DNA from 3 places in the Vreelandella arctica genome. Region 2 is predicted to be linked to each of the others. Evidence: predicted binding sites of a transcription regulator. Region 2 holds the regulator's gene; each other region holds the start of a gene.

Region 1 (5,637 bases), on a different contig from region 2:
CATCTTGAGTTTCCGGCATGATCAGCTTGGCAAACAACAGCCCGCCCGGCGCCGCCATAAAGGAAGCCGCTACCAGGTACTCCATGGGAATACCCAGCGCTGCATAACCCGCCAACACCGAACCCGCCACTGACGCCAAGCCGCCACACATAACGGCAAACAGCTGTGAAGGCGTCATGCGGGCGATAAACGGACGCACCACTAGCGGTGCTTCAGTTTGGCCAACGAAGATATTCGCGGTCGCGGAGAGCGATTCGGTACGTGAAGTGCCCAGGGCTTTTTGCAGAGCGCCACCCAGGATGCGGATTACCCACTGCATAATGCCGATGTAGTACAGCACGGCGATGAGAGAAGAGAAGAAGATAATGACCGGCAGAACCTTGATGGCAAACACAAAGCCGACGTTTTCTACGTCCGCTAAACCACCAAACAGAAAGCCGATACCATCGTTGGCGTACACCAAAATTTGGCTAACGCCAGAAGAGATGGCTTGCAGCACCGCCTGACCGAAAGGCACATAAAGGACAAATGCCCCAATGCCCGCTTGAATCGCAAAGGCGCCCAGCACTGTACGTAGCCGAATAGACTTACGGTCGTAAGAGAAAATCAGGGCAATGGCCACCAGGGTGACCATACCCACCAAGCTCATAAGGAGTGTCATAAGGGGATCCTTCGAGTCTGCGCGAACGTGCCGCGCTTATAGTAAGTTGAGCTTGACGGAGTAGATCATCGCATTCTGATAATTATTGGGCGTGCCCAATTTATTGTCAGAGTAGCGGTACTGAATACCGGTGGTGATCAAGTCGCTTGGATGTCACCACAGGCTCAGTGCTCCGTTGGTGCCCACACTGCCTGCTTTTTCGCCCACATAGTTCTGTTCCAGGTACTCATCGTCACGGCCAAAGGTCTGCTCGTGCCAGTTAGTCACGCTGAAGTTCTGGTCGAGCGCGGCAAAATCATAACCCGCGACCCAACCAGCCATAAAGCCGTTCATCCCGCTGTAGCTGTTGCTTTGCACCCGCGCAGCACCGATAAACGGTTTGAACCATAGGCCGTTATCGAAGGTAGTACGGTAGCCCAAGCCTAGAATCTGATCCTGCTCGCGGCTTTCAAAACCGTAATCACGGAAGTCGTAAAGGTGGGCATAGATCGACAACGGGCTATCGCCCAGATAGATGTGCGAGGTTATTTTGCCCGCGGTACGGAAGTTATCTTGACCGCCGCTCGACGCATCGAATTGATCGTTGGTGGGGTTCTCGAAATCAAAGAAACCGTAAAACTCGCCCCAGCTAAAGCCAGCGCCGCCTTCAATTTCGAGAAACATAAAGTCGCTCTTCGCCGCGTTGGACGCGGTGCGCGCCTCGGTGCCGTTTGACCAATCCAGGTAGTTAACTGAAACGTTGGCGAATGACCATAGCCGATCAAGGGGATGCGGCTGAGCAGCCTCGTCTGCCATTAGCGGCGTAGTCAGCATTGCCCCTAATACGCCAGCGCCAAGCGCGGTCTTAGACGAAGGGGTGCGAGAGTGTGTACGAGCAGTCATGAGAGCCTCAACAAGGGTTGTCGCGGAGCCATTTGGGTGTGGCTATCCGAGGTTATAGTCGTGCGGGCTGGCGTTAATGTTAAAATTATAACATTCAGTGTTATTTTTCTAACGTTGATTTGCAAGTATTGTCACATCAACGCTATTTAAATGTCATATAGCTCTCACGGGAATCAGGCAGAGACTGGATGGTTCAAGGGTTGTGATAGCCGTGGAGACATGGCCATAGAGACATTGCATGATGATATAGCAGTGGAAATTCCGCCGTTGCTCACGCAGCATAGAAATGAACGCTGACTATTTATGAAGGCAGCATCGCCAAGACATCGACACGATATTTACGTTTAGCTTCACACAACAAGAGGGGTTTGCAAGGAGATGCCCACTACCAATGGCCGAAGCGCGCTGCGCCTTGCCAAACTTCAGGAAGCGCTTGCCAGTGGCGGCACTCTGCACCTGCGCGATGCCGCAGAGTTGTGCGATGTTTCAGAAATGACTATCCGCCGCGATCTGAGTACCCAGAAGACCACTATTAGCCTGCTGGGGGGGCGGTTAGTGATGGCAAATTACCCAGGCGTAACCCCTATTTATGACTTGAATGAACAGCAGGCCAGCCACTATCAAGCCAAGCATCGGCTCTGCCAGCGTGCGTTAGCCTATATAGAAGAGGGCGATACGCTGTTTATTGATTGCGGCTCAACGCTGATGCCGTTGCTGAGCCAGTTAAGCCATTTTCATGAGCTAACGGTAGTCACCTATGCGCTTAACGTTGCCAACGCTGTCGCCGCGCTCCCCAATGTTCGCTTGGTACTATTAGGCGGGCTGTTTTATGCCGCCTCTCAATCCTTTGGCAGCGATAATATGGCCGCCGCTGTCGAACGGCTAGGCATTAATAAAGCGCTGATCTCCGCTGCAGGGGTGGATTTAGAGCGCGGAGTAAGTTGCTTTCACTTTCACGAAGTGGCCCCTAAACAGGCTGCCATTGCCACCGCCATACAGCGGCTGTTGGTGGTAGATGCCAGCAAGTTCGGTGTGGTTCGGCCTGCCTATTTCGCCGCACTGGACGATTTTGATGTGGTGGTCACCGACGAAGAGGGCGCACCGCAACTATTAGATGGCCATGGAAGTGATGTGCCAAAAGTGACGGTAGCCTAAGAGAGTGGGGCGTTGTTGATGGTAGTCAATACCTTGGGTGCGGCAATGCGCCACTTCTTTCATGATCTCGATCAATAGAAAATACTTTAGTCTTAGTTGATCTAATCTTTCGTGATTGGGCCAGCTTGGCTCGTCGCCAATTCCCATCCGGCGACGCATATTTTTCCCGGAGCAATGACGCTCACTGCGATACGCATTGTTTTTAGCAACGTTTTTAGCTGTGTGCTTACGAGCATGTTTTGGGAAGAGTATGGGGTGGTAGTTAGCCTGCTATTTATATAAATGGCGTGGCTGGCTAGTTTCTAATCAACCTGTTGTTTTTAAAACCTTACTTTTAAAACCTGGACGAGATCACACCATGCAACGACGCTCTCTTTGGCGCAGGCGAGGCACCTTGGTGCTCCTTGCGCTGTGTCTGTTTCTAGCAGGCTGTAGTTCAGCGCTGCTAGACCCAAAAGGCCAGGTTGGCGCTGAGCAGCGCACGCTGATTCTGACCGCCTTTGGCCTCATGTTGATTGTGGTTATTCCTGTTATTGTCATGACGCTGCTGTTTGGCTGGCGCTACCGGCGCAGTAATAGCGTGGCTAATTACATGCCCGACTGGGCGCACTCCAATGTGATCGAGGCAGTGGTGTGGATCGTACCCTGCGCGATTATCGCCGTGCTCGCCCTGTTGACCTGGAAAACCTCCCATAGCCTTGACCCTCACAAGCCGTTGGAAAGCGATGTGGCGCCGATCGAAATACAGGCCGTAGCGCTGGATTGGAAGTGGCTGTTTATCTACCCCGAGCAGGGCGTGGCCAGCGTTAATGAAGTCGCCTTCCCGGTGGATACCCCAGTGCGTTTTCGGGTGAGCTCCGGTTCGGTGATGAATGCCTTCTTTATCCCCCATCTTGGCAGCCAGATTTATGCCATGGCGGGCATGGATAACGATGTTCATCTTATCGCCAATGAAACGGGTACCTACCCTGGTCGTTCCACCAACTACAGTGGCGCAGGCTTCTCTGGCATGACCTTTGACGCCAAGGTGACCACGCCCGCCGATTTTGATGCCTGGGTGGAAACGGTGCGCGGCGCCCCACAAACGCTGACCTACCCCGAAGGTTATGAAGCGTTGGCTGAACCCAGCGAATCGAATCCGGTGGAGTACTTCTCGGCCGTTTCGCCGTCGCTGTATGAAAGCATTTTGAAAAGCTTCCACACCGGCGGTGAACACTCTATGGGCGGCGACCACCAGCTGAGCGGCGATCATGCTGACTCGCACGATGGTGAAAGCGCTCACGCTACCGATCACGCGGCCGAATCAGGTCATGTCACCAACAACCATGCTAGTCAGGATCATGCCATGCGCAGTCACTCCTCTAGCGTAGAAGCGGGAGGTTAAGCCGTGTTTGGAAAACTCAGTTTAGAGTCAATTCCCTATCATGAGCCGATCATCATGGTCGTCGCAGCCTTTATGGCCATTGGCGGGATCGCACTGTTTGGTTTGATAACTTACTACCGTAAATGGGGCTGGCTGTGGAACGAGTGGTTTACCTCCGTTGACCATAAAAAGCTCGGCATTATGTATTTCATCGTTGCCCTGGTCATGCTGCTGCGTGGCTTCTCGGATGCGATAATGATGCGTACCCAGTTGGCTATGGCCGCCGGGGATGCAGCGGGCTATTTGCCCCCTGAACACTACGACCAGATCTTTACCGCCCACGGCGTTATTATGATCTTCTTTGTCGCCATGCCCATGGTCATCGGCCTGATGAACCTGGTGGTGCCGCTGCAAATTGGCGCCCGCGACGTCGCCTTCCCTTTCCTGAATAACTTAAGTTTTTGGCTGTTTGCCGTAGCCGCGATCTTGGTCAATATCTCGCTGGTGGTGGGGGAGTTCGCCAAAACCGGCTGGCTAGCTTACGCGCCCTTATCGGGGATCGAGTTCAGTCCCGGGGTGGGGGTCGATTACTGGATATGGGCCTTACAAATATCCGGGATAGGTACGACGCTCACCGGTATCAACTTCTTCGTGACAATTCTGAAGATGCGCACCAAAGGCATGACCATGTTCCGCATGCCTATCTTCACCTGGACATCGCTGTGCGCCAACGTGTTGATCATTGCCTCGTTCCCGATTTTGACCGCGACCATCGCGCTGCTGACGCTGGACCGCTATTTCGGTATGCACTTCTTCACCAATGATTTTGGCGGCAACATGATGATGTACGTCAATCTCATTTGGGCGTGGGGTCATCCGGAAGTTTATATCCTGATTCTGCCCGCCTTCGGCGTGTTCTCGGAAGTCATCTCGACCTTTGCCCGTAAGCGTCTATTTGGTTACATGACCATGGTATGGGCGACCATCGCGATTACCCTGCTGTCATTTATTGTTTGGTTGCACCACTTCTTTACCATGGGGGCGGGCGCCAACGTTAATGCCTTCTTTGGCATTATGACGATGATCATCGCCATTCCCACCGGGGTGAAAGTCTTCAACTGGCTGTTCACGATGTTCCGCGGCAGTTTGGAACTGACGTCGCCGGTACTCTGGACACTGGGCTTTATTATCACCTTTACGCTGGGCGGTATGACCGGTGTGATGCTGGCCGTGCCAGCTGCCAACTTCGTGCTGCATAACAGCCTGTTTGTTATCGCTCACTTCCACAACGTCATTATCGGCGGCGTGGTGTTCGGCATGATGGCGGGCCTGACCTTCTGGTTCCCCAAAGCGTTTGGCTTCACGCTGAGCGAGAAATGGGGCAAGCGTTCATTCTGGTGCTGGTTCATTGGCTTCTATGTCGCCTTTATGCCGCTTTACGTGCTGGCCTTCTTTGGTGCCGTACGCCGCATGCAGTCTTACGCGAACCCTGAATGGCAGCCGTGGATGATTCTGGCCTGGGTAGGCGCGGTGATCATCATGATGGGTATCGCCTGCACCGTGATTCAGTTCTGGG
Region 2 (5,637 bases):
TTCAAGCCGCTGGCGAAACCGTGGTGATGATTGGTGACGGCATCAACGACGTGCCGGTGTTAGCCGGTGCTGATGTGGCAATTGCCATGAACGGTGCGACGGACTTAGCCCGCACCCGCGCCGACGCGGTGCTGCTCAGCCCACGCCTGATGCGGATTTTTGAGGCTATCGAGATTTCCCGCGCGACCCGGCGTATCATGCGCCAGAACATGATCTGGTCAGTATGCTACAACTTTTCGGCGCTGCCGCTGGCGGCCATGGGGCTGGTGCCACCCTGGATGGCGGCCATTGGTATGTCGCTCAGCTCGCTAGTGGTGGTGGGTAACGCGCTGCGGCTGTCACGCTGGCGTACGACGCCGCCCGCCTCTTCGCCAAGCGCTTCAACACCGGTAACCGCATGACGATTCTGTATCTACTCATTCCGCTTTCACTGATTCTGCTGGGCCTCGCCGTCTGGGCATTTTTCTGGGCGGTGAAAAATGATCAGTTCGACGACTTGGAAGGCCCGGCGCACCGCATTTTGTTTGATGAAGATGAGAATGACCTCAACCCCGAACAGCGACGCCAGCGGCAGCAGACCAAGCACCGCCCTGCTGCCCCCTCCGACACACACTCACCCGACGACCAAGAGCCCCGGCCATGAATCCAACCGGCCTTGACCTGCCGCCACTGCTGGCGGCGTTCGTGTTTGGTTTGATGGGCGGCGCCCATTGCATTGGCATGTGTGGTGGCATTATGAGCGCGCTCACTTTTGCAGTGCCCCCCAGCATGCGTCATCCGGCGCGTATGGGTGGCTTGCTGCTCAGCTATAACGCAGGTCGCATCACTAGCTACATGAGCGCAGGCGCGCTGGTAGCCCTACTAGGCACGCTATTTTCCCTCTCTGCCACGGCGCGAATGCTGCTACAAGTGTTTGCGGCGCTGATGCTGATCCTGATGGCGCTGTATATCGCCAACTGGTGGAAAGGGCTGCTTAAAGTTGAAGCGATAGGCCGCCGCCTATGGCGCTTTATCGAGCCGGTAGGGCGACGTTTAATGCCCGTAGTTCATTTACCCCAAGCCTTTGCGCTGGGGGCGATATGGGGTTGGCTGCCCTGTGGGCTGGTCTACTCCATGCTGGCCTGGAGCTTAGCAATTGCCGACCCGCTCCAGGGCGCACTATTGATGGGCGCCTTTGGACTGGGCACGCTACCTGCGCTGCTGGCCACCGGGCTTGCCGCGCGCCAGTTAAGCCACCTGATTCGTCACCCGGCAACGCGCAGCGTGGCCGCGCTGACGATCATTGCTTTTGCGCTGTGGCAGCTGTGGACACTCACAGCACACAACCTTCATTAACATGACATGGCTCAATATTTATATCGGCGCCGCGCGTTAGGCTGGCATCAAAGCTTTAACGCCACTTTTAACGCCGGAGCGTCACTTCATGCCCGTTCATGCCCTCGCGGCTTCTTCTACGATGACTTCAACCATGGCCGGGGCAGCACCGGAGCAGAAAAAATGGGATGAAGCCTTGCTGCGCCGTTACGACACCAGCGGCCCGCGCTATACGTCCTACCCCACGGCGTTGTCGTTTCACGACCAATTTACCCCGAGCGATTTGACTCAGGCGTTAGAGCGCAGCAATGCCAGCCAACGTCCTCTTTCGCTGTATGTGCATATCCCCTTCTGCCGCAAAATTTGCTTTTACTGCGCGTGTAATAAAATCGCCACCAAGAACACCGCCCTGGCCGAGCCGTACCTATCCCGGCTTGACCGTGAAATGGTGCTGACCGCTCGCCACCTGGATACCACACGACCGGTGAAGCAGTTGCACTGGGGTGGCGGAACACCGACGTTTCTTAACTTGAACCAGATGGGCGACTTGATTGATCGCCTGGACGCGCGCTTTGGTCTCTCGTCCGCGTCTGATCGCGATTACGCGATTGAAATCGACCCTCGCGAAGCGGACGTATTTACGCTGCGCCACCTGCAGTCGCTCGGTTTCAATCGCATCAGTTTAGGCGTGCAGGACTTAAGCCCGCTGGTGCAGAAAGCCATTAACCGTATTCAGCCACGGGTACTCACCGAGACGCTGATGGATGAAGCACACCGGCTGGGCTTTCGTTCGCTCAATCTCGATTTAATATACGGCTTACCCTTTCAGACTGAAAAAAGCTTTGCAGACACCCTGCGCCAAGTGATCGAGTTAAATCCCGCACGGCTTTCTGTGTTTAACTACGCCCACATGCCCGAGCGCTTTGCCCCCCAGCGGCGGATTAACATCGATGACCTGCCGGGCAGCGAAGAGAAGCTGGCGATTCTGCGCACCACGATTGAGATGCTCACCGCGGCCGGTTATGTGCACATCGGCATGGATCACTTTGCTCGTCCTGATGACAGCTTGGCGATCGCCCAGCGCGAAGGCTCGCTCCAGCGCAACTTTCAAGGCTACTCCAGTCACGCCCAGTGCGACTTAATCGGGCTTGGCGTGTCGGCGATTTCTCGCGTCGATGACGTCTATGCACAGAACCCTAGCGATCTGGCCCGCTATGAAGCAGCGCTGGATCAAGGCCAATTGGCAACCGTACGTGGGCTGCGCTTAAGTGACGATGACCTGATCCGCCGGGACGTTATTGAGCGACTAATGTGTGATATGCGCATTGATCTGGCCGCCATCGGTCAACGCTGGAACATTGATGCCCCGCGTTACTTTGCGCAAGCGCTTGAGCACTTACAGGGCGCCGAGCGAGATGGCCTGCTGACGCGCAGCGGCGACCAGCTTAGCGCGACGCCCATGGGACGGCTGCTGATTCGTCACTTAGCCATGGCGTTTGATGCTCACCTGCCGCAGCAATCAGGCAAGCACTACTCAAAGATTGTGTAAACAAGCTATCGCTAACGAAATGAAGCTTCCATACTAAGAGAAGCCTACCTCAGCACGGCGTAATGATTACCTGCCACTCACGACGCTACTCAAGGAGTTATGCATGTTGGAACCCATGAGCCGCCGACGCTCGCTACTCCATGAAGCTCGCTGCCAAACCTGCAGCTTGAGCTCACTATGCTTGCCACTTGCCCTTGAGATAGACGATATGGGCCAGTTCGATGCCATTATTCGTCGTCGCGCACCGCTGAAAAAAGGCGAGCCACTATTTCGCCAAGGCGATACTTTTACCAGCGTTTATGCGGTACGTTCGGGCAGTTTGAAACAAGTCACATCAGAGGGAAACGGCAGCGAACAACTGACCAATTTCTACCTCCCGAGCGAACTAGTGGGGTTGGACGGGATTGATGAGGAGCACTACCCAGGAAGTGTAATTGCCCTGGAAACGACCACCGTTTGCGAGATTCCCTTTGATCGCTTGGACTCACTCTCAGAGGAGTTGCCCGAACTGCGTGGCCAACTGTATCGCAGCATGAGCAAAGAGTTACGCGATGACCGGCGCATGATGCGCCTGCTGTCACGTAAAACTGCCGACCAGCGGCTAGCGAGCTTTTTAATAACACTTTCGGATCGTTTTCGTCGCCGTGGCTACTCGCCCTACAGTTTCCGCCTTTCCATGCCCAGGGCCGATATCGGCAACTATTTGGGTTTAGCGGTGGAAACCGTCAGCCGTATTTTAAGCCGCTTTCAGCAGCAGAGCGTAGTGGCGGTGTCCGGGCGAGAGGTCAATATTCTTGATATGCAGCGCTTAATCACCCTCGCCGAAGAGGAGCAGCAAACGGTTAACTGACGTTAAATGCCTGAATGCGCCCGGCCAATAGCTCTGCCTGTTTGGCTTCTAGCCCTTCAAAATCAAACAGGCTGCGATCCGCCAGCTGGGAAGGCGCAATATTAGTTACCGCCTTAAACATGCTTTCCAGACGGCCGGGGAATTTTTTGTCCCACTCAGCGAGCATCTCTTTGACGACCTGGCGCTGCATATTGGGCTGCGAACCGCATAGATTGCAGGGAATAATCGGAAATTCCATCATCCGTGAAAACTCGGCAATATCCGCCTCTTTGCAGTAAGCCAGCGGCCGAATGACGATATTTTTACCATCATCAGAAAGCAGCTTAGGCGGCATCGCTTTTAAGTTGCCGCCAAAGAACATATTGAGAAACAGCGTTTCAAGGATATCTTCGCGGTGGTGGCCCAGGGCGATTTTATTGGCGCCAATCTCTTCAGCAAACCCGTACAGCGAACCGCGGCGCAGGCGTGAACAGAGCGCACAAGTCGTTTTACCTTCTGGCGTTTTTTCTTTCACCACCGAATAAGTATCACGCTCGACAATGTGATATTCCACGCCCTGCTTATCCAGATACGCAGGCAGCACGTGCTCGGGAAAACCGGGCTGTTTTTGATCCAGATTGACCGCCACCAGTGAGAAATTGACCGGCGCATTGCGCTGCAAATTGCGCAAAATCTCCAGCATCGTATAGCTGTCCTTGCCTTATATGCCAAATTTTTTTAAAAGAGGAAGAGTGAGTGAGTGAGTAAAGCATTACAATACAGTCACTTAATTTTCTTTCTTCTAAAGAAAACAAACACAAGCCATACAAAAAATTCATTTTTTGTAAAAAAAAGCTTTAAGCAAATGCAGTTGATCAAAATATAACCAAAGACAGCCCAGATACACCAATGTATTCTTTACAAAATCATAGGTTGATTGCTTCTATAAAATTGGTCGAAGAAACATCTACACTGCCAGTATGGTTCGAGATGACTTTACTAGGGAAGGTCTGAATAATTACCGATATTCGTCAACGCTCACTTGAGCTGATAAAAAATTGCAAATTTAGGCACTATTTTCCCGTTCTTTGTGCATTTTTTGCCCGTTAACCGCTCATTAAGCGGAAAACGGGCGCAATAGCCCTATTCCCACAGGTATTTTTCACTGATCAGCAGGTTGCTGAACGCCGCCAGCAGGTGCAGGCGCTGGGTGTTTTTAGCAAGACCACGATAGCGAACCTTGCCATAACCAAAGACTTGCTTGATGTACCGAAAAGGGTGCTCCACCTTGGCTCGGATGCTGGCTTTGATCTTTTCGACTTTCTGTTGCTTGGCATCCAACTTCTTTCGCGTGCCAGGCCGTCTGGCAATATACCAAGAGACGTCGCAGCGGTGATGGAGCTCGTCTCGCTTTTGAATGCCCAGGTAACCGGCATCACCGAAGACGCGCTGCTCTTCACCGTGAAGCAGCTTATCGGCAGGCACAATGTCATGCACATTAGCAGCCGTGGTGTCGATGCTGTGAATCAACCCAAGTTTGTCGTCGACACCTATGTGCATTTTCATACCAAAGTGCCAGGAGCCACCTTTTTTAGTCTGGTGCATCTCCGGATCGCGCTTGCCATGTTTGTTTTTGGTAGAACTAGGCGCAGAAATGATAGTGGCATCAACAATGCTGCCTTCGCGCAACATTAGGCCGTTTTTCGCCAGGTGTTTGTTCACTTCCTGGAACAGCACCTTGCCAAGGCTGTGTCGTTCTAGAAAATGACGAAACTTGAGAATCGTCGTTTCGTCCGGCAATCGGTCTAGCTTCAAACCGGCGAAATGCCTCATGGACTCGATCTCGTAGAGAGCATCTTCCATTGACGGATCGCTCAAGTTGTAGAACAACTGCATACAGTGAACTCGAAGCATGGCAGACAATGGATACGGAGGCCGCCCGCTC
Region 3 (5,637 bases), on a different contig from region 2:
TGCGCTAGAGCTGATTTGCGCCGAGAACCCGCGGCCTTCCATGCCCCACCCAGATGGCCAGGTTGACCCCGGCTCCCGGGCCGAAGCATGGCAGTACCGCACGCTGATGCGCGACCAGTGGCGCACGACGCCGGGCGCCCTGGATTGGCTTGAATCACACCGCTAGCCCAAATATTCACTCGTCTAATCCTTCAAGCCTGGCCTTCAAGCCTGTTTAAGCAGGCTTGGGGGTAGGCACTAACTGCTTGTCGCGGTTGATCCAGATGGCAAGCACAATGGCGGGCACGCCGAGTAGAGTGGCGATGACAAAGAAGCTCGGGTAGCCCTCGGCAGTAACCACGAGCCCGCCAAAACCGCTCAAGAATTTCCCCGGTAGCGTCATAAGCGATGAGAAAAGCGCATACTGCGTCGCGGTATAAGCGCGTGAAGTGAGGCTGGAAAGAAAGGCGATAAACACCGCACTGGCCAACCCGTTGGCGAGGTTGTCGCCGATAATCGTGACGACCAACATAGGTAGTTGATTACCCACCACCGCAAGCGCCGCAAACAGCAGGTTGGTCACCATGACCAACCCCGCCCCGAAGATAAGCAGCGGGCCGATGCCGTAACGCACCACCAGCAGTCCGCCTAAAATCCCGCCAGTAATGCTCATCGCGATACCAAATATATTGGTCACGTTAGCAATTTCCGCTAGCGAAAAGCCCAAATCGATATAGAGCGGATTGGCCATAGAGGCCATGGCCAAATCGCTGATTCTAAACACTGCAATAAACACCAAAATCCATAGCGCTTTTACCCCATAGCGGCTAAAAAAGTCGGTAAAGGGGCAGACTAACGCGCCAATGCTCCAGGCGCCCATACGGCGTAAAAATTTGGGTTTGCCGCGGCTGGCGCGAATGAATGCACGTACCTTGGGTTCGTGAATAAGCTGAATGGAAAGTGATGCGCGTTTGGGTTCCGGGCGCAGCAATACGGTCAGCACGCCAATGCTCATCAGTGCCGCCATGCTGAGATAGGCAACATCCCAAGACGTAGACGCCGCGATATACAGCGCCCCAGCGCCAGCAGCAAGCAGGCCCCCGCGATAGCCAATAATATACGTCGAGGCCATGGCTGCCTGGACGTTGTCATCCGCGGATTCGATTCGGTAGGCGTCGATGGCAATATCTTGCGTTGCTGAGCCAAAGGCAACCAGCAGCGCAAAGACGGCCACCCAGCCGAGATTGCCGACCGGGCTCAAACCGGCGAGTCCCACCAGTCCGGCGGCAATCATGCTTTGTGCTAACAGCATCCAGCCGCGGCGCTGGCCGAAGGCGCGAGTCAGTAGCGGCAGTGCCAGCCGGTCAACCACCGGTGCCCAGAAAAACTTGATCGAGTAGAGCATGCCGATCCAGGCAAAAAAGCCGATCGCCGCAACTTCCACGCCATCGCTGCGTAGCCAGGCGGAGAGCGTCGAGAACACCAACAGAAAGGGTAGGCCTGCGGAAAACCCCAGAAACAGCATGGTGATAACGGGCGCACGACAATAAATCGCCAGCGCAGCAAGCCAACTGCGCTGGGGGGTGGGGCTTAACATTAAGCGCTACTCCTGGAAAGACGTTAGCAATGACCAAGTGATAAACTGACGCAGTGTTCGATTACAAAGCCGACAGCTTACCGGAGAGGAGTTTTCCATGTCGATTACGGCGCATCAGGTAGTTACCTTGCACTATGTTCTTAGCGACGTGCTCAACGATGGCAGCAAGCAGGTATTGGATGACTCCCAGGCGCGCAATAAGCCGCTGGAGTATCTTCACGGCCACGACAATATTGTGCCGGGGCTTGAAAGTGCCCTAGCGGGCCAAGCGGTGGGCGCCGTGCTAAGCGTTCAACTGATGCCTGCCGATGCCTACGGAGTGCGAAACGAGGCGTTGATCCAGGAGGTCAGCCTTGCCTCCTTTGGCAATGCGGAATTGACCCCCGGCAGCCGTTTTCAAACCGAAGGCGAAGCCGGCCCGCAAATCGTCACCGTGCTGGAAGTGGAGGGCGACCGTGTCACTGTGGATACCAACCACCCGCTTGCCGGGCGCACGCTTAACTATCAGGTAACGATTCTGGACGTACGCGACGCCACCCGCGCAGAGCTTGCCAAAGGTCACCCGTTACCGCCGGGCACTGAGCACAGCAAAGTTGAAGACCGTAAAGTTCTATAGCGTGGTTGCGCTGCTATGAACGCCCAAAAATTGACTAGTATCAATTTCCTGTTCAACCGCTTACTCCCGCCACTCGCAACTTGACCTAGGTCAGCATTCTCCCACCGATGAGTGACTAGTATGAACGCATACATCACGGCGGGAGGATTCACCATGTATTGGGATGACACAGTTGTTTTCGGTTTGGTCACCGTCGCTTTGGTTATCGCTTTTATGGTGGGTTGGGTCGGCTTCGTGATTCGCGATCATCTGCGTAAGGATGAGCGCAAAAAATAGCCGACCTGCCTTGCGTCAACGTTGTCAGGGGAGGGGGTTTACTAGCGTAGTGAGCCTCTTGTTGCCAGCCCACAGTGGGCTGGCTTTTTTATGTTTCATATTCCATATTCCATATTTCATATTCATCGTGAGTTGAAATTATATGGCCTGCGTTGAAAAGCAAAGCTAGGCGGGCTCTGGTAAAGTTCGTTGAAAGGATTAACACATCAGGAAGCTTTGCCATGAACGCAGTTGTCTTACAACGCAGCCCATGGGTTCGTGCACGTGGTCTATTAGCGTGCGTGTTAATTAGCACTAGCACCTTATTGCCCGCGTCTGCCTTTGCACAAGCATTGGATATTATCAATGGCGATGTCACCCAGAAGATCGCTTTAAGTGATTTACACGCTATATCTGATACCACTTTTACACTTTACGACCCTTACCAGGGGCGCGATGTAGAAATGCAGGGCGTAGCGTTTCAAGATTTTTTGATTGATCAGTTTGGTGAAGTACCGCCAGCGCTGCACTTCACCGCCTGGGATGACTACGAAGTGACCCTTGAAGGGTGGGACGACCCCACCTGGTATTTAATTACCTCAGAAGATGGTGCCCCGTTAACCATTCGTACACGAGGTCCCGTGCGGCTGGTAGAGCGAGACTATAGTGGCCGCGATGTCGCGAACCTGCGGGATTTCAATGACTGGATCTGGATGATTCGTAGCATAGAGGCGAAGTGGTGATATCCAAAGCCAAGCCTGCGGTGGCGCCATCCATTCAACCACGCCCTTTAGCTCGCCAGCCTCGCTATGTCACATGGCTGTCGCTGAGCGTGATGAGCTTTTTGGCGCTGATGGTGCTGATTGTTTATGAGTCGCGCTGGGTTTACCCAGAAATACAGGCCTATTTTAGCCAGACGGGCAATTTGACCGGTCAGCAACTGGCCACCCGTTCGCGGGTTTACTTACAAAATGCCCAATCCGAGCTGCTAGCCGACCAGCCTGAGCAGGAAGCTTTCGCTGCGGCTATCACCGACATTGAGCTCTCTTACGGCTTATCCGATATGCATGTTTATCGGCATCAGTATGAGTGCACGGAGCCAAGCCTGAGAATTTTAAACCGTGTATTAGCACGGTTAGAGGTGGCCGAAATTGATCGAGTCGGCGCGGTAGGCGAGTTGTTTGGGCCAATACAGTGCCTTACCCACATTGAGATGGATCAGTTAGACCAGCGTGGTGCGGCGATCAATGATTTCTCCGTAAGCACTCGCCAACATAACCAAGTACTGACGTATTCCAGCCTATTGATCTTCGTGATGGGGCTGGTGTTTTGGTGGCTTCATGAGCGCCAGTTACGGCGCACCGATCATGCAACGCAAGAGACTTTCGAGTGGATGCAGCGCGCGATGCGTGACCCACTTACTGGAATCGGCAATCGCAGCGCTTTGCATCAAGATGTGTTGGCAAAGCAGCATCAGTCGCTGGGGCTGATTCTGATCGATATCGACTTTTTTAAACAGTACAACGATGCCTACGGGCACCCGCAAGGCGATACCCTGCTGCGCCAGCTGGCCACCTTGATTGGTGAAACGCTTAATGATGAAGCGCAGCTCTACCGCTTGGGAGGCGATGAGTTTGCGGCACTCCTTCGCTGCCCCGATACTGAAACGCTAAAGAGCTACTGCTGTCAGTTAATTGAAGGGATTCGCGCAGCTGACTTTGCGCACCCCGCCCATCCAGATAAAAAAGGCGTTACCTTCAGTGTCGGTGGGAGCCGTTTTATGGCCGACGAAGCAACGTTTGCCTACGCCTACGAAGCCGCCGATAAAGCGCTCTACCGGGTGAAAGCAGCAGGACGTGATGGTTGGCAGGTTACTGAAGACGCATAATTTCTGCATACAGGGGCGCGAGCCTCCCCAGCAGTTCATTGCGTGCGCCAAGAGTAACATCTTCCTCCTCCATCGCCGCGTCGAGGTGCTCCACTACACGATTAAAATGTACGTTCGTCACTCCCATATGCTGGTGGGCACGATCCATCGGCGGGCCTTCGTAGCGGCAGGGGCCGTCGCTGATATCGCATAGCTGACTAGCCAGCGATTCAGCAAATAAATCGATATTCGTGTTTGCAAAAAACACCACCACCTCGGCATCATCCGCAATCCGGTATAAGAGGTTTTCAACCACTGCGTCGATCGTAGGCTGCCCTCCCAGGCGCTCGTAGAGCGTCGCTTGGTTGCGATTGTGTGCACAGCTGGCCAGAGAGAGGGCGATGGTCGTCAACATCAAAGCCATTAAATAGCGGCGCATTGTTATGTCCTTTTGGATGAGCTCTCGCAGTGAACTTAAAGCAGTAAAATTAAAGCAGTGAACTTAAAAAGCGGCCTGGAGTGAAAGGTACCCGCCGCGCTGGGAAGGCAGGCCAGCAATGTCGCCTAAATCCAGCCAAGCACCTGTGAGCGATAGATGCTTATTGAAGAAGTAGGCACTGTAAAGACTTTGCCAGTCATCCTCTCTCGCCTCGCTTAGGTTATCGGGTTTCTGACGATACTCAGCGCCAATAATCCAGCGGGGAGTGACAAACAGCCCCACGCTACCCTCGGCTAGCCACGAGCGGCCATCTTGGTTGCCACCAAAACCGAGTAGGCCTCCCTGGTTGGCATCGGTATTGCGCAGTGTTGCGTTGAGCAGCACGTTGCGGCCCGCAACTGCACTAAACAGCAGTTTGCTGGCGCTGAGATAAATATCGGTACCGTGCGTTTCGTCGGCACCCAGGGCGGTGGGGGTGGTGCCGTCCACGAGCCGTTTGTGCTGTAACCCAACGCTCCAAATACCCCAGGGGTGATAAAGCACATCGCCCAGTAAACGTACTTTAGCGCCGTAAATATCTTGGCCCAGTTCGCCGCCCAGCGTGTCTAAATCAAGCGTTTGACGCGCGACAGAGACTTCAGCTCGATCGTAAATATTCAGACTGGCGCCGGTTACCGTCAGCCGGTAATCATCCACCCAGGCGCGGGTAGCGGCGGCGGTAACGCCTACTTCGTGCTCGCTTGCTGTGCTGGCAAGTACCGCCCAGGGGGATAAACCTCCCCCCGCTGCGCCTTCAATGGCACTCACCCCGCCGGTACCTAAAATACGGCTGCCAGCATGGCTAGGCATGACGGCTATCGCCAGACTAAAGATGAAGCAGGCAA

What was found. Region 2 encodes FNR, which switches genes on or off when oxygen is low (the NO sensors DNR and NnrR bind a similar motif). Its sites were predicted from a motif close to TTGATNTANATCAA; they were not measured.
Region 1: the regulator FNR is predicted to act here: its motif matches at 2,760-2,773, upstream of cyoA (ubiquinol oxidase subunit II).
Region 3: the regulator FNR is predicted to act here: its motif matches at 2,273-2,286, upstream of ccoM (cytochrome c oxidase subunit CcoM).

Annotation. Positions count from the first base shown of each region.
Region 1 covers NZ_JBANSN010000002.1:46,689-52,325, forward strand. Annotated here, with positions in the region: gene V8L70_RS01755 (NupC/NupG family nucleoside CNT transporter) at 1-661, opposite strand, end outside; partial or broken gene V8L70_RS01760 (outer membrane protein OmpK) at 698-1,543, opposite strand; gene V8L70_RS01765 (DeoR/GlpR family DNA-binding transcription regulator) at 1,922-2,698, shown strand; gene cyoA (ubiquinol oxidase subunit II) at 3,057-4,082, shown strand; gene cyoB (cytochrome o ubiquinol oxidase subunit I) at 4,086-5,637, shown strand, end outside.
Region 2 covers NZ_JBANSN010000021.1:63,182-68,818, forward strand. Annotated here, with positions in the region: gene V8L70_RS16575 (heavy metal translocating P-type ATPase) at 1-401, shown strand, start outside; gene ccoS (cbb3-type cytochrome oxidase assembly protein CcoS) at 398-643, shown strand; gene V8L70_RS16585 (sulfite exporter TauE/SafE family protein) at 640-1,335, shown strand; gene hemN (oxygen-independent coproporphyrinogen III oxidase) at 1,424-2,863, shown strand; gene fnr (fumarate/nitrate reduction transcriptional regulator Fnr) at 2,967-3,713, shown strand; partial or broken gene ttcA (tRNA 2-thiocytidine(32) synthetase TtcA) at 3,706-4,413, opposite strand; gene V8L70_RS16605 (IS5 family transposase) at 4,836-5,637, opposite strand, start outside.
Region 3 covers NZ_JBANSN010000028.1:35,386-41,022, reverse strand. Annotated here, with positions in the region: gene V8L70_RS18395 (SEC-C domain-containing protein) at 1-166, shown strand, start outside; gene V8L70_RS18390 (AmpG family muropeptide MFS transporter) at 215-1,576, opposite strand; gene V8L70_RS18385 (FKBP-type peptidyl-prolyl cis-trans isomerase) at 1,674-2,192, shown strand; gene ccoM (cytochrome c oxidase subunit CcoM) at 2,313-2,468, shown strand; gene V8L70_RS18375 (hypothetical protein) at 2,690-3,190, shown strand; gene V8L70_RS18370 (GGDEF domain-containing protein) at 3,187-4,335, shown strand; gene V8L70_RS18365 (group I truncated hemoglobin) at 4,319-4,753, opposite strand; gene V8L70_RS18360 (DUF3034 family protein) at 4,817-5,637, opposite strand, start outside.